Hymenobacter tibetensis: one gene and its partner. The main gene of each other region encodes a partner of the protein of the gene in region 2 in a complex. Links are inferred from orthologs where the notes say so. Each region holds a gene or a part of one and is shown on either strand. Other genes may lie near its edges.

The links.
Region 1: the proteins of mnmG (region 2) and mnmE are in contact, whole or in part, in a solved structure (PDB 9HIP), measured with the Escherichia coli proteins. The link is inferred for Hymenobacter tibetensis from one-to-one orthologs.

Annotation. Positions count from the first base shown.
Region 1 is NZ_CP094669.1:2,677,808-2,684,857, forward strand. Bases 1,673-4,559 are described here. They hold mnmE (tRNA uridine-5-carboxymethylaminomethyl(34) synthesis GTPase MnmE), read right to left. Parts: upstream 3,867-4,559; coding sequence 2,478-3,866; downstream 1,673-2,477. Other genes in these bases: MTX78_RS10685 (aldo/keto reductase), read left to right, coding at 1,673-2,423; MTX78_RS10695 (metal-dependent transcriptional regulator), read right to left, coding at 4,049-4,559. Outside these bases: MTX78_RS10680 (citrate synthase), read right to left, coding at 1-1,089; more of MTX78_RS10685, read left to right, coding at 1,524-1,672; more of MTX78_RS10695, read right to left, coding at 4,560-4,708; MTX78_RS10700 (3-oxoacyl-ACP synthase III family protein), read right to left, coding at 4,819-5,829; MTX78_RS10705 (glycosyltransferase), read right to left, coding at 5,934-7,050. UniProt on the Escherichia coli protein: Exhibits a very high intrinsic GTPase hydrolysis rate. Involved in the addition of a carboxymethylaminomethyl (cmnm) group at the wobble position (U34) of certain tRNAs, forming tRNA-cmnm(5)s(2)U34.
Region 2 is NZ_CP094669.1:5,704,460-5,711,542, reverse strand. Bases 2,883-5,802 are described here. They hold mnmG (tRNA uridine-5-carboxymethylaminomethyl(34) synthesis enzyme MnmG), read right to left. Parts: upstream 5,317-5,802; coding sequence 3,448-5,316; downstream 2,883-3,447. Other genes in these bases: MTX78_RS23040 (GNAT family N-acetyltransferase), read right to left, coding at 5,559-5,802; MTX78_RS23050 (hypothetical protein), read right to left, coding at 3,059-3,451; MTX78_RS23055 (class I SAM-dependent methyltransferase), read right to left, coding at 2,883-2,964. Outside these bases: MTX78_RS23065 (Ig-like domain-containing domain), read right to left, coding at 123-1,748; MTX78_RS23060 (hypothetical protein), read right to left, coding at 1,732-2,064; more of MTX78_RS23055, read right to left, coding at 2,071-2,882; more of MTX78_RS23040, read right to left, coding at 5,803-6,281; rRNA maturation RNase YbeY, read right to left, coding at 6,494-6,985; MTX78_RS23030 (ATP-binding protein), read right to left, coding at 6,982-7,083. UniProt on the Escherichia coli protein: NAD-binding protein involved in the addition of a carboxymethylaminomethyl (cmnm) group at the wobble position (U34) of certain tRNAs, forming tRNA-cmnm(5)s(2)U34.

The DNA of each region.
Region 1 (7,050 bases), 3.0 Mb from region 2 along the record:
CACGTTCGGATACAGCTTGCGGTCCACGAAATAAGGGTCGGTGAGAGCCGCTTGCTCTAATTCCTGCGCAATTTTCAGCAGTGGATCATTGATGCCCAACGCTGTGAGAACTTCGTCGGCGGCCTTCTTGATGATCTTGGCGCGGGGGTCGAAATTCTTGTACACGCGGTGGCCAAAACCCATCAGGCGGAAAGGATCGTTCTTGTCTTTGGCCTTGGCAATGAACTTGCTGGTGTCGCCGCCATCAGCCTGAATGGCTTCCAGCATCTCTACCACTTCTTGGTTGGCACCGCCGTGCAGGGGGCCCCACAAGGCGTTGATACCAGCCGAAACCGAGCCGTACAAGCTAGCATTAGCTGAGCCCACCAAGCGCACCGTAGAAGTGGAACAGTTCTGCTCATGGTCGGCGTGCAGGATAAGCAACTTGTTGAGCGCGCTCACCACCACTGGGTTGATGTCGTACTTCTCCGTAGGGAAGCTGAACATCATGTAGAGGAAGTTGGACGTGTAGTCGAGGTCGTTGCGGGGATAATTGAGAGGGTGGCCCTGCGAGTTCTTGTACGTCCAGGCGGCGATGGTCGAGATTTTGGCCATCAAACGCAGGATGTTCAGATTCATTTCCTCTGCGCTCTGGTTGGGGTCGATGCTCTTGGGATAGAACGCCGTAAGCGAGCAGATAAGGCTGCTAAGAATAGCCATAGGATGTGCCGCTGATGGGAAACCATCAAAAATCTTGCGGACATCTTCGTGCACCAGCGTATGCTTGGTGATTTGATGGCTGAACTCATCGAGTTCGGCTTTGGAAGGCAATGCGCCGTAGATAAGCAAATACGCTACTTCCAGAAACGACGATTTCTCGGCTAGTTGCTCGATAGGATAGCCGCGGTACCGCAGAATGCCTTCCTCTCCATCGAGGAATGTAATGGCGCTCTTGGTAGCGCCGGTGTTTTTGTAGCCAGAATCGAGGGTTACGTAACCGGTTTGGTCCCGCAGCTTTCCGATGTCAAATGCTTTTTCGTGTTCGGTGCCTTCAATGACGGGCAACATAATCGATTTGCCGTCGAGGATAATCTCAGCAGATTCTGCCATAGGAGAGGGGTAGAAGGGTGGTTCAGGGGCGAAGCTAAAGAATAACCAGCAAGCTGAAAAGCCAGCGTGGTAGTTGAGTTCTATACTACCGTGAGCCCCTGTATGTTGTTTAGATGTGAGAAAGTACTTGCAAAAGAAGCACAGTCCGGCAAAATACACAGTGTTCGGCCGGCTTTTTCACCCGCATTCTAGCGAACATTCGCGGTTTATTGTACGCAATAACTTGGCTTCTGTTGATAAGAGTGGGTAGGCTAGTAAGTTAGCAAGCAGTGCATCCGTAAATAGGCCAGCCAATTATATCACACATGATGCGTGCGGCACGTAGCTGCGTTGCTGTCCGCAACCAAGTGTGAAGTAGCGTAGGCAGAGGGAAAATCAACCAGAACGGGATGATGCAAGTAAAGCAGCATCTGTGTTACACTAAGCATCACCCAATGAGATACAAAACGCTAGGAAATTCCGGGTTGCAGGTAAGTGAAATTGGATTTGGCTGCATGTCGCTCGGTACCGATTACGCAACTAACCGCACCCTGTTGTATAGTGCCTTAGATCAGGGCATCACCTTCTTCGACACGGCAGATCTGTACCAGCGAGGGGCAAACGAAACCACTGTGGGCAAGGCGTTCAAAGGCCACCGCAAGGATGTAGTACTTGCCACCAAAGTAGGCAATGTATGGCGGCCCGATGGTAGCGGTTGGGACTGGGCCCCCACAAAAGCCTACGTGTTGCAGGCAGTCGAAGAAAGCCTAAAGCGCCTCGAAACGGAGTACATTGACCTGTATCAATTGCACGGTGGTACCCTCGACGACCCGCTCGATGAACTTATAGAGGCGTTTGAGCTACTTAAGCAGCAGGGAAGGATTCGGGCATACGGTATTTCGTCTATTCGCCCCAACGTTGTTCGGGAGTATGTAGAACGTGCCAACCTGGCCAGCGTAATGATGCAGTATAGCCTGCTGGATCGGCGGCCAGAGGAAAGCTGCTTGTCACTGTTACAAGAGCACCAGATAGGAGTGCTGGCGCGGGGCAGCTTTGCGCAAGGGTTGCTCGTAGGCAAGGCTTCCAAGGAATACCTAAGCTATCCAAAGGAGGTTGTAGATAGCGCCGCCGCTGCTGTACGGAGAGTGGCACAAGCCAATGCGCGTACTGCAGTGGAAGTGGCGGCACGTTTCGTGTTGCACCATCCTGCCGTGTCATCGGCAATATTAGGCATTCGCACGGAAGAGCAACTTGCCGAGGCTGTAGCACTCGCCGAAGCCCCGCCCTTAACAGCACAGGAAATGCAACTGCTTCAGCAAGCCCTACCGCCCAACACCTATGAGCAGCACCGATAAACCGTACTTAAGGTGGTGCGCTTTATTGGTGATGACGTATTGAAGGTTGGTCAGCTACTTGCCAATGCAGAACTGAGTGAAGATGCTGGTAAGAAGGTCGTCAGAGGAAATCTCACCGGTGATTTCTCCTAACGATGCCAAGGCGTGCCGGAGGTCAGCGGCGAGTAATTCGGTGCCGGTACCACTCGTGAGACCGGATAGTACGGCATCGAGGGCGAGGGTAGCGGCTTCCAGACTGCGGGCATGCCGCAGGTTGGTGACGATCGTGCTGCTGCCTGTGCGGTCTAAGCCTTCACCCCGTACCCGGGCCAGCAAAAGCTGGCGCAACTCGTCGAGGCCGTCGCCGCGGCTGGCAGCAATCAGCACGGTGCTGGGACGGGTTCGGAAAGCCGCTTGTTCTTCTTCGGAAGCCACATCGAGCTTGTTGCCGATGGCTAATATGGGAGTGGCAGGGGATAACTGAAGCGCTTCAATCTCTGCTTCAAGCTGACTAGGGCTAGTTTCCGTTAAATCAAACAGATAAATAACTAAAGCCGCTTGCTTTACCCGCTTCAAGGTCCGCTCCACGCCAATGGATTCCACTATGTCAGTGGTGTCGCGCAGGCCTGCTGTGTCGACGAAGCGGAAACGTATTCCATCTAAGCTTACTTCGTCTTCAATCAGGTCGCGGGTGGTGCCTGCCACTGCTGAAACGATAGCGCGCTCCTCGTTGAGTAGCGAGTTGAGCAACGTGCTTTTGCCAGCGTTGGGCCGGCCGGCAATAACGGTAGTCACGCCATTCTTGATAACGTTGCCTAGCTCGAACGAGCGCAGTAGACGTTGGACCAGCGCCTGTACTTCCTGAAGTAGCCTGACTAGCCCCGTACGGTCGGCAAACTCCACGTCTTCTTCTCCGAAGTCCAACTCCAACTCCAGCAGGGCCGCAAACTGAACTAGCCGCGCCCGGAGGTCTTTCAACTCCCGGGAAAAGCCGCCCCGCATCTGCTGCATTGCTACCTGGTGAGAGAGCTGGGAGTCGGCCACAATCAGGTCGGCTACCGCTTCGGCTTGGGCGAGGTCGAAGGCGCCATTCAGGAAGGCCCGCTTGGTGAACTCGCCAGCCTCGGCTAGGCGGGCCCCACGGCGCGTGAATAGCAGCAGCAACTGCTGCACGATATAGTCGGAGCCGTGGCAACTAATTTCCACTACATCCTCGCGGGTGTACGAGTTAGGAGCACGGAACAGTGAAACGACTACCTCGTCGATGATGCGGTCTTCCTCACGGATGGTGCCGAAATGGAGGGTGTGGCTGGGCTGATCGAGCAGGCGCTTTCCCGTGAATACCTCAGCTACCAAGCTAATGGCGGCGGCGCCAGAAAGCCGAACCAGCGCAATGGCTCCTGCACCGGGCGGCGTTGAAAGGGCAACAATGGTATCGGACAGGGCAGGAGGAAGAGCAGCCACGAGAAAGAGAAGGAAAAGTTGAGGCCGCGAAGGTACGCAACCAAGGGCGCGTTAAGGGATAATTGCTGAGTACCTACGCCGCGCTATTGGCATCGAGCCGTAGGGTAGTAAGTGAAAAACGCAGCCACTGGGATTAAACCATCAGGCTGCGTTTTGCTATCTAATTATGCAGATGCTTTTGATTAACCAGCTACAAACAAATTCCTCCCAACCTCAGGAGAAAGCATAAGTATAGACTTTTTGTTTATTCTGATTTCTAGTGAGTTGTCAAACTCTATCTTATCCAGTACTTCAAGGTGAGAACCTAGCTTGAGACCTACCTTATCTAGGTACTGCAAGAAGGCCGGCGAGGTGTTCTTGACGGCCATCAGCTGGCCTTGGTCGCCGGGGCAGAGGTCGGCTACGAGGCGGTTTTGGGGACGAAGCACAGCACCGTCTTCCGTTGGGATGGGGTCGCCGTGCGGGTCGAGGCGCGGGAACCCGAGGAACTCATCGAGACGGCGAACCAGCAGCGGGGAATGGATGTGTTCCATTTGCTCGGCCACTTCATGTACTTCGTCCCAATTGAAGCCCAGCTTCTGAACCAGAAACACTTCCCACAGCCGATGCTTCCGAATGGTGAGCAACGCCAACTGCCGGCCTTCCGCCGTTAGCGAAACGCCTTTGTACCGCTGGTAGTGGAGCAGGCCCTTTTCCCCAAGCCGACGCAGCATGTCTGTCACCGAGGCAGCCCGCGTCTGTAATACTTCTGCTATACCATTCGTGCTAACCTCGGAGCCCGGAGAGGCTTCGGCCAGCTTGTAAATGGCTTTCAGATAGTTTTCCTCGGTGAAGCTGGGCATTCTTTTCAAGTATGGATTTAGAATTCTGAAGTATGAAGTGAATGAAGGCCGCTAGTACAAAAAGATTGGTTAGCGTCCTTCGTTCAGAATTCTACATTCAGAAGCAACTGCTACCACTTAATCAAGGCGGAGGCCCAGGTGAAACCGGAACCGAAAGCTGCTAGACACACCAAGTCGCCACGCTGGATGCGGCCTTCCTGTAGGGCTTCGCTGAGTGCAATCGGGACGCTGGCGGCGGTGGTATTGCCGTAACGTTGGATGTTGCTGAAGATTTTATCGTCGGAGAGGCCCATTTTCTGTTGCACATACTGCGTAATGCGCAGATTAGCTTGGTGCGGGATGAGCATGTTCAGATCTTGGGGCTGGTAGCCGTTCTGATCTAGTGCCTCCTTGATTACCTGTGGAAAGCGCACCACCGCGTGTTTGAACACGTTCTGGCCGTTCATGTACGGGTACATGTCCAGCTCGTTGGCCACCACGTAGCCCACCCGGTCTTCGCGGTTGGAACCTGGCTCTTTCACAATCAATTCCTCGGCAAATTCGCCTTGCGAGTGCAGGTGCGTACTCAGAATGCCATGTCCCTCGCGGGTGCTGGGGCGTAGAATCACAGCCCCTGCGCCGTCACCGAAGATAACCGATACGCCGCGGCCCCGGGTGGTTTTGTCGAGGCCGGAAGAGTGAATCTCAGAGCCTACTACCAGCACGGTGTCGTACATGCCGGTGCGAACGAACTGGTCGGCCATGCTCAACGCGTATACGAAACCCGAGCACTGATTGCGCACGTCGAAAGCCGGGATGGGAGCCTTGATGCCTAGTTCGCGTTGGAGCAGTACACCAGAGCCAGGGAAGAAATAGTCGGGCGAGAGCGTAGCAAAAACGATCATCTGCACATCGTCGGGGGTGAGGCCAGCCATTTCCAAGGCTTTGCGCGCGGCGGCGGCTCCCATGTTGGCCGTGGTATCTTTGCCTTCCTCGAACCAGCGGCGTTCCTGGATGCCGGTGCGCTCTTGAATCCATTCATCAGTCGTTTCCATGAGCGTAGTGAGGTCGGCGTTGGTAACCACGCGGCTAGGCACGTAGTGGCCGACGCCAGCAATTTCGGAATGGCGAAGAGTGGACATAGAGAGGTAGGTTTGGGAGAGAGAGACGAAGAGACGAAGAAAAGGTGCCGAAGGTACTAAAAACCCGCAGTGCTGCTTTGTAAACGGCCGGCAAAGGTCGGCAGTTACCAGATGGAATCCATCAGCCCCCATAATTTTGTGTGTTCCGATGCCCAGAAAGCTTCTGTCGGGACGCCGCGAGGGTAAAAAACGAGCTTCTCTACCTGCTCCAGCAAGGTGCGGGCTGCTGCTGCTATATCCCGCCCATCAACTACTATCCCGGCTTGGTGGCGACGGATGCTGGCCTCCCACAACGGGTTCTTGGGCACAACCATGGGCAAGCCGTGCGCCAAGTACTCGAATAGCTTGGTGGGCCGGCAGCGCTGGGTGCTAGGGTGGGGCTGGTAAAGAAGTAAGCCTACGTGGCTGCGCTGAATTTCAGTTACAATGGCAGTGTGCGCAACGGGAGCGGTGTCTTCCATCAGCAAGCGTAGCCAGGGTGGGTGGGTTAGCTGCAACTGCCGCAACTCCAGCAAAAGACTGGGCTGCTGACAAAAGCCGATAACCGTGAGCAAGACACCACCCGGCCGGAGACGGTGCAACTCTTTTGCCAAGGCTATGGCTTCGTGAATTCCGTTGAGCACCGAGATAGTGCCCGAGTACAGCAACCGCAACGGCTCGGAAGGGGCAGGCATTGGCGGAGCCTGTTGCGTCTTGTGGGTGGTGGGCTGGTATTTGTTTTCCAACAGCACAACCCGTTCGGCGGGCACGTCTTGCAAAAACGGCAACTCGTCGGCGTAGCTTTCCTCGGCCAGAATTAGTCCGGCGGCCCGGTGGGCCGCACGGGTTTCCATCCAGCGCAGCCCCGCCGCCAGCCATTGGCGCGTAAAGCGGCCGTACACACCCTGCGTAGACACATTTAGCGCATAATTCTCTCGGATATCATACACGAACCGGCGCCCGGCACCCAGGCGCTGCCAAAGCAGCGTGAGCGGCAATAACTCGGGCGCGTGCACCACCACCAAGTTGGGCTGAAGGGAATTCAGCAACTGCCAGTAGCGGCGTTGGGCTCCCAGCCGCGCCCAACTCAGGCGCGTGCCCTGTAGCAAGGTGTGTACCTGTATAGCTGATGAGCCCACGGGTGGCACGGCATGCCGCCCTGCCACGTGCACAGCGGTAGCAGGCCGCTCGGCCAGTGAGCGAGCAAATTTGCCGTACATCCGGGTGTCGTTGAGGGGCTTA
Region 2 (7,083 bases):
AAAAACGCCGTTTCCAGTTAATCAGCCTGTTTTCTAGCTGCTGAAAGTAACTTCTAAGGGCATAAAAAAGCCTACTGTGCAGCCATGGGCACACAGTAGGCATACTGCAAACCAGCCGGTGATTAGAAAACCAGCTTGATATCTTCTAGCTCGAAATTGACGCGCACCTGCTCCGACTTCGGCCGGATGTAAATGGGTTCGGCGGGTACCAGGAGTTCAGGGTCACCGCCCCGCCAGCGGCCGTCGCCATCAGCATCAATCAACACCCGGAACGTGTAGACAGCCGGTAGCAGCCGGTCGAAGCGAAAGGTGCCTTTGGGGCTGTCGAGGGTGGCAACCACTTTGCCTTGCGAATCGAGAAGCTGCACTTCGTAGCGCTTGTACTTGGTTTGGATGGTACCCGCTAGGCTGCCGTAGGTGGCTTGGTCGGTTACGCGCAAGCGCAGCGGCTTGGCACCCAGGTTTTGTCCCGTAACGGTGGTCAGGTTCAGGGTGTCAAGCGTGATGGTAACCGTCTTTTTGGCTTTGGTGTCTAGGAGCACCGTGAGGCGGGTCCGGTCGGGACTCAAGGTGCCATTGGTCGGCAGCGTAAGGGGGCGTCGGGTAGCAGTGGAGTCTTCTTGCAGCAACGCAAAGGGTTTGCCGGGGGCTACCCGCACGGGTTCAGTGAACAAAAAGCGCACTTCTCCTTGCCGATACACATCGCGCGGCGCCCCATCCACAGAATAGACTGGGGCGCGTTTGGTGGGAGCCGTGCCGGGAAATCGTACGTTCACCGTGTCGCGGGAGACGTTGCCGGCACTATCGGTGGCGGCTAATAAGTAGCGTCCCTCGGTTAGCGTTGGGGTCTTGAACAGTGCCACCACGCGGCCTTGCTCAGCGAGTTGCAGTGCCTCGGTGAGCTGTGGCGGTGTAGCAGCTGCGCCGAGCGAGGAAATAACGGCCGTCCGTAGGCCTTCCCCGTAGGTTACCCGGAACTGCGAAAAAGTGCCCTGCCGGCTGTTGATGATGGGCCGGCGCGCATCGGGCCGTACTAGTAGCAACTGAACCGAATCGGGCCGGGGGCCAACGGTAATGAAATCGGGGAGGTAGGCTATCTTCTCGCCCTCGTTGTAGCGGGTGTTCTGGTTTTTGTCGGCCAAAGCGTAGATACGGTAGCGGCCGGCTTTCAGGTTACGCAGCGCAAATGCTCCGTTTTTGTCGGCGCGGGCCAGGTAGTAAGGCCGCCCGCGGCGCACCCCCGCCGTATCGGATTCGGGGTACATCAACACCGAAACCGCATCGGCCGGCTTGTCGGTCAGCAACTCCCGAACGCTGCCACGCACGGCGCCCGAATCAAGCACGGCGCCCGTGCTGAAGCTCACTACAACATTCGTTGCCGGGTTGCTTTCGGTGATGTCGGTAACGGCATTGCCGAAATTAAACGAATAGGTGGTGTTCGGGTCGAGCGGCTTATCGAAGAGCAGAGAAATAGACGTGCGGTCTTCCCGGAGTTTGTAGGGGTTGTCTTCGGGTAAGGCCGGCGAAATGATGAGGTTCTTGTTGAGGTCTTTGAGCTGCACCGACTCAGAGAATACCAACCGCACCACTTGGCCTTTGTAGTTGCGGCTGCCATTTGGGGGAGTTGAGCTTTCCAGCGTGGGCGGAATAATGTCCTTCTCCCCGCCGGTAGGCGAACTAATGGAAGCACAGCCAGCCAGCCCAGCACCAGCAGCGAGCAGAAAAAGAAGGTTAGCGCGAACGGACATTATAAAGCAGAAGCGTGGAAATAGTTAGTGCCGCAATGGCCAGCACGGTCCATACAGTGGTTTTGCGGGTCGGGTGGTCTTCATCAGCCGGCACGGTGGTCGTATCAGGAACGAGGGCCGGGCGGCGCGTGGTATCCGCGGAAAGTGACTTCCGAGTGGTGTCGGGCGCTATGCTAACCACAACGTGCGTATGCTGCCGAGTATATGCGGCAGTGGCTGTTGCGCCGGCGTCAGACGGGTGGCCCTCCCCTACCCCACCAGCATGGAGGGGCAGTGCCAGCAACGACCCAAATACGTATCTAGCTGGCAGCCCCATCTACAATCAGCGCTTGGCGGCCACGTAAATCAAGCTGGAGTACTGGCCCTCGTGCTGCGCTGCGTACTGGTTGGACTTGTATCCGGCCTTCAGCACCGACACGATTCCTCCTCCCCGCTCGGCTTTGTGCTTTTCGCTGAGCATGCTCACGTAATAGGCATCTAGCGCCATGGGTAGCGTATCTACCACCGTCAGCTTGTGCCTCTTGAGCAGCTGCGTCATGGTTTTCAAGCTGAAATGGTAGAGATGGCGCGGCACATCGTAGGCGGCCCAGTCTTGCCGATAGTGTTGGGCATCGAGGCTTTCCACGTTGGGCACGGCTATTAACAGTACCCCGTCGGGTTTCAGTAAGCTTACCAGTTGCTGAAGGGTTTCATTGAGCTCGTGTACGTGTTCGAGCACGTGCCACAGCGTAATGGCGTCGAAGCTGCCGCTCTCGAAGGAAGCTAGGCTTTCGGTGCCAATCGGCTGGCCGGCCCGGCGCGAGGCTTCTTCACGGGCCCGGACATTGGGTTCCCAGCCAGCTACCTGCCAACCATTGTTCTTGGCAGCTTCCAGAAAATGACCTGTTCCGCAGCCATAATCAAACAGGCGGCCTTTGCGCGGCGCCAGCTTGTTGATGAGCCCCACCTTCCGCCGCAACGTGAAAAAGCGCGCTACTTTGTAGGCTTGGTTGATGACGCCCGCGGCACCGCTGTTATGCGACACATAGTCGTCGGACTCGTAATACCGGCCAATGTGGGCCGCGTCGGGCCGAGGATTGGTGAACTGAAAACTGCACGCTTCGCACTGCTGAATGGCAAAGCTTTCCTTGCTCACCGATTTGTCTTCCACTACCAGCTTGTTGCGAAACTCCGTTTTGCCGCAAACCGGGCACTTCTCCAATCGTTCGTAAGACACAGGTTCAGACTATAAGCGAAGCAGCCTGACTTGCATCAGGCTGCCGTTTAGGTTGCATTAGCAAAAATAGACTTTTGAGGCTATAGTCAGGCAGCTACTTGAATTCAGACAAACGGTCAGCCTCTATTTGCTCTGGATTGCCTGGTGGCGGTTCTCCAACCGAGACGCCGCCCCCGCACAGCACCGTCACTGGTAGCAGCGTTGCGCCCAAAACTCCGGCACCCAAACCCACCAACAGAAGCCAGCCCAATGCTGAAACCCAACGCCGACCTAGTAGCCGACGAACCATAACGACAACGGCAAGGAATGCTTGCACGGCCAACATCAGCCAGCAACCTAGCGTTAGAAAGCCTAGCCACAAATAGCGCTCCGCAAATCGGTGATCTAGAAGCAACCCGACTGATGAACCACCCAGAACAAGCCCGGTTAGTATGCCCGTCAGGAGCAAGAAACGGGAACGGTAGCTAATTACCGTTCCCAGTTTCATCGGCCAAGGTACACCATGAGCACCGAAATATCGGCGGGCGAAACGCCGCTGATGCGGGCAGCCTGGCCAATAGTTTCGGGCTGCACTTTGAGCAGCTTTTCGCGGGCTTCGTGCGACAGGGCCGGCATGGCTTTGTAATCAAGGCGGCCCTGAATTACGAAGTTTTCTAGCTCCGCGGCCCGGATGGCTTGCTGATTTTCCTTCTCGATATAGGTTTCGTACTTCACCAGAATCACGGCTTGCTCTAGCGCCTCGGGGCCGTACGGCGCCAAGGCCAGCGTAAGGCCCGGCAGCACGCTCGTGAGGGTAGCCAACTCGATGTTGGGGCGGCGCAGCAGGTTGATGGCACGGGTTTTCTCGGTGATAGTAGCCGACCCCTGTTCCGTTAGCAATCCGTTGATTTCGGCGGGCTCAATGGCGAAGTTTTTCAGCGTATCCACCACCTCGCTGGTTTGGCGCTCTTTCTCGCGCACCAACTCCATCCGCTCTTCCGAAGCCAGCCCAATTGCGTAACCAAGGGGCGTCAGACGCAGGTCGGCGTTATCCTGGCGCAGTAAGATGCGGTGCTCGGCGCGGCTCGTAAACATGCGGTAGGGCTCGTCGGTGCCTTTGTTGACGAGGTCGTCGATGAGCACACCGATGTAGGCTTCGCTCCGCTTCAGGATGAAGGGGTCTTTGCCGTGCACGCGGTTGTGGGCGTTGATGCCAGCCATGAGGCCCTGGCAAGCAGCTTCCTCGTAGCCTGTGGTGCCGTTGATCTGGCCCGCGAAATACAGGTTGCGTACTTGCTTGGTTTCCAGCGTGAGGTTAAGCTGCGTTGGTGGGAAGAAGTCATACTCGATGGCGTAGCCGGGCCGGAACATCTTGGCTTTCTCGAAACCCGCAATTTTGCGCAGGGCGCGATATTGCACGTCCTCGGGCAAGCTGCTCGAAAAACCGTTCACGTACACTTCCACCGTACTCCAGCCTTCCGGCTCCACAAAAATCTGGTGCCGGTCCTTGTCAGCGAAGCGGTTGATTTTGTCTTCTACCGATGGGCAATAGCGTGGCCCCAAGCCCTTGATGCGGCCCTGGAACATCGGCGACTTTTCGAAGCCTTCGCGCAGGATGTCGTGCACCTCGGAGTTGGTGTAGGTGATGTAGCACGGGCGCTGCTTGGCCAGCGGCGGCGTGGGCAGGTAGCTGAATTTGCTGGGTGCCTCGTCGCCGGGCTGCTCTTCCATTTTCGAGTAGTCGAGGCTGCGGCCGTCTACGCGGGGAGGGGTACCGGTTTTCATGCGGCCCGCCTCAAAGCCTAGCTCTTTGAGCTGCTCGGTGATACCGGTGCTACCACGCTCGGCGGCGCGGCCACCCCCGAAGTTTTTCTCGCCAATATGAATCAGGCCGTTCAGGAAGGTGCCGTTGGTGAGCACCACCGCTTTGCTACGGAACTCGATACCGAGTTGGGTTTTCACGCCCACGACCGTATCGTTTTCTACTAATAAGCCCATTACGGCTTCCTGCCAGAAGTCCACGTTTAGCGTTTGTTCGAGCGTATTGCGCCACTCCTCGGCAAAGCGCATCCGGTCCGACTGCGCCCGGGGGCTCCACATGGCGGGGCCTTTCGAGCGGTTCAGCATCCGAAACTGAATCATCGTCTTGTCGGTGATAATGCCCGACTGGCCGCCCAAAGCGTCCACTTCGCGCACAATCTGGCCTTTAGCCACGCCACCCATAGCCGGGTTGCACGACATCTGCGCGATGGTGTTCATGTTCATCGTTACGAGCAGGACTTTGGAGCCCAAATTAGCGGCAGCCGCGGCGGCCTCACAGCCCGCGTGGCCCGCTCCTACTACAATAACGTCGTATTCTTCTTGCTGAAACATGGTGGTAGCGCCAAGCTCCGGCTTGGCGAGGCATAAGTAGTTTGTCGGGGGTAACACCAGTTACCGTACAGGTCGTTCAACGGTAGCAACGACTCTCCCAACCGGCACTTGATACTAGAGGCAAAACGCCCGCTACGGTGCGGGCATTCCGGTGAAATTGAAATCGGAAAAGCAGATGCAACCCGCTCAGAACGTGCGCAAAGATAGATACTAATCCTCTGTTTTGTGCGGAGCTGGCTGGCCTAGTCGATATCGTAGCCGCCTAGGCTGCCTTCCTGCCACTCCGTTATCAGGCTTGCCGATTGGGTGGCTACGGCATCCCACGAAAACGGCAGCCACAAGCTGTTGAGGCAATCATAGACTTCAGTGGCTGCCAGGCAAGGAAACAGCTTGTAGTCGAACTTCGGGTAGTTGTGGACCAGATAGCCAGGATAGTAATAGGCCATGTGCTGGCTAATGGCATAGTTGATTTTGAGCAGCATCAGGTACTTCCCCAAGCTGTATTTGCGGTAGCTGGGGTCGTAGAAATTCATAATGCCCATCATGGTGCGGGCGCCACTATCGAAAATACCGGCGGCAATCAACTGCTGTCCATCCCGCACCTCCACAATGGTGGTGTTGAATATGGTGTGCGTTGCGCCGGCCAACAGGAATGCCTCCACGGTTTCGGGCGCATCGAAGGTGATGGAAGTGCGGTATAACGCATACAGGGCTTCTATCTCCGCCGTGAGCCGCAATGGTTTTATCTCGCTTGAAAACCGCTCATTGAGGCGTAGTAAGCGGCGCTGCTCACTGCCATAGCGCACGTCGGGCAGCACCAGCCGAAGCCAGTGTACGGTATGGTACTCATCGTTCACGGCCAGAAACCGACACGTAAACAGATCCTGAATCATGCGGTAGTATCCCTGGCTCAAGTAGAAATCCAGCATGTCGCCTCTGATAACGGGCATGTAGGAAGAGGTCATATAGTGTTATGCCAGGTAGGCAACAGGTAATGAATAGGGTGTAATTGCCAAGTCCCCGAGCTGGGCAGCTGCTACAGAACAGCTATAGCCGCTGGAGTGTTGAAGAAGTATAAATATAGCAATGGGGTAGCTACAACGCAGAAAACGCCCGCGTTTGGAGCGGACGTTTTGTAGAGAGGCCCACGCCTAGGGTAGCAAGGAACCTGCGCTAGCTAGAAAGTGCGCAGCGAGAGGCAGTAATCCTCTTTCGCTCGCATGGCCGTCTGGCTGATCAGATCTTTGTCGGCGTAGCCAAGCAAGTGCAGCACGCCATGGATCATGACGCGGTGCAACTCGTCGATGAAGGCAACACCAAGTTGCTGCGCGTTTTCACGAACTCGCTCCACCGAAATGAAAATGTCGCCTTCGATAATGTCGGCGTCGTCCGCATTGTCGAAAGTGATGACGTCGGTGTACGTGTCGTGGTCGAGGTATTCGACGTTGACGCGGTGCAAGTACTCGTCGGAGCAGAAAATGTAGGTCAGCTGCACCAATTCATATTCGTGCACATCTATCACCCGCTCAATCCAAGAGCCCAACGCCTCGGCATCGGCTAGCTCGAACGGCACATCTTCCACCAAAAACTCGATACCATGCGACTCATGCGAGTCTTGAGGGAGGCCGCTGTTCATTTCGTGTTCGGTGCCGGGCGGGTGCTGGATCATGCCTGATAGGTGCTGGAAGTGGTGTCTTCGCCTGCGTTGGCAGCTTCAGAAGGAGCAGAAAGCATGAACGTGAGCTGCACGTTGCGGCCGTCTTTGCT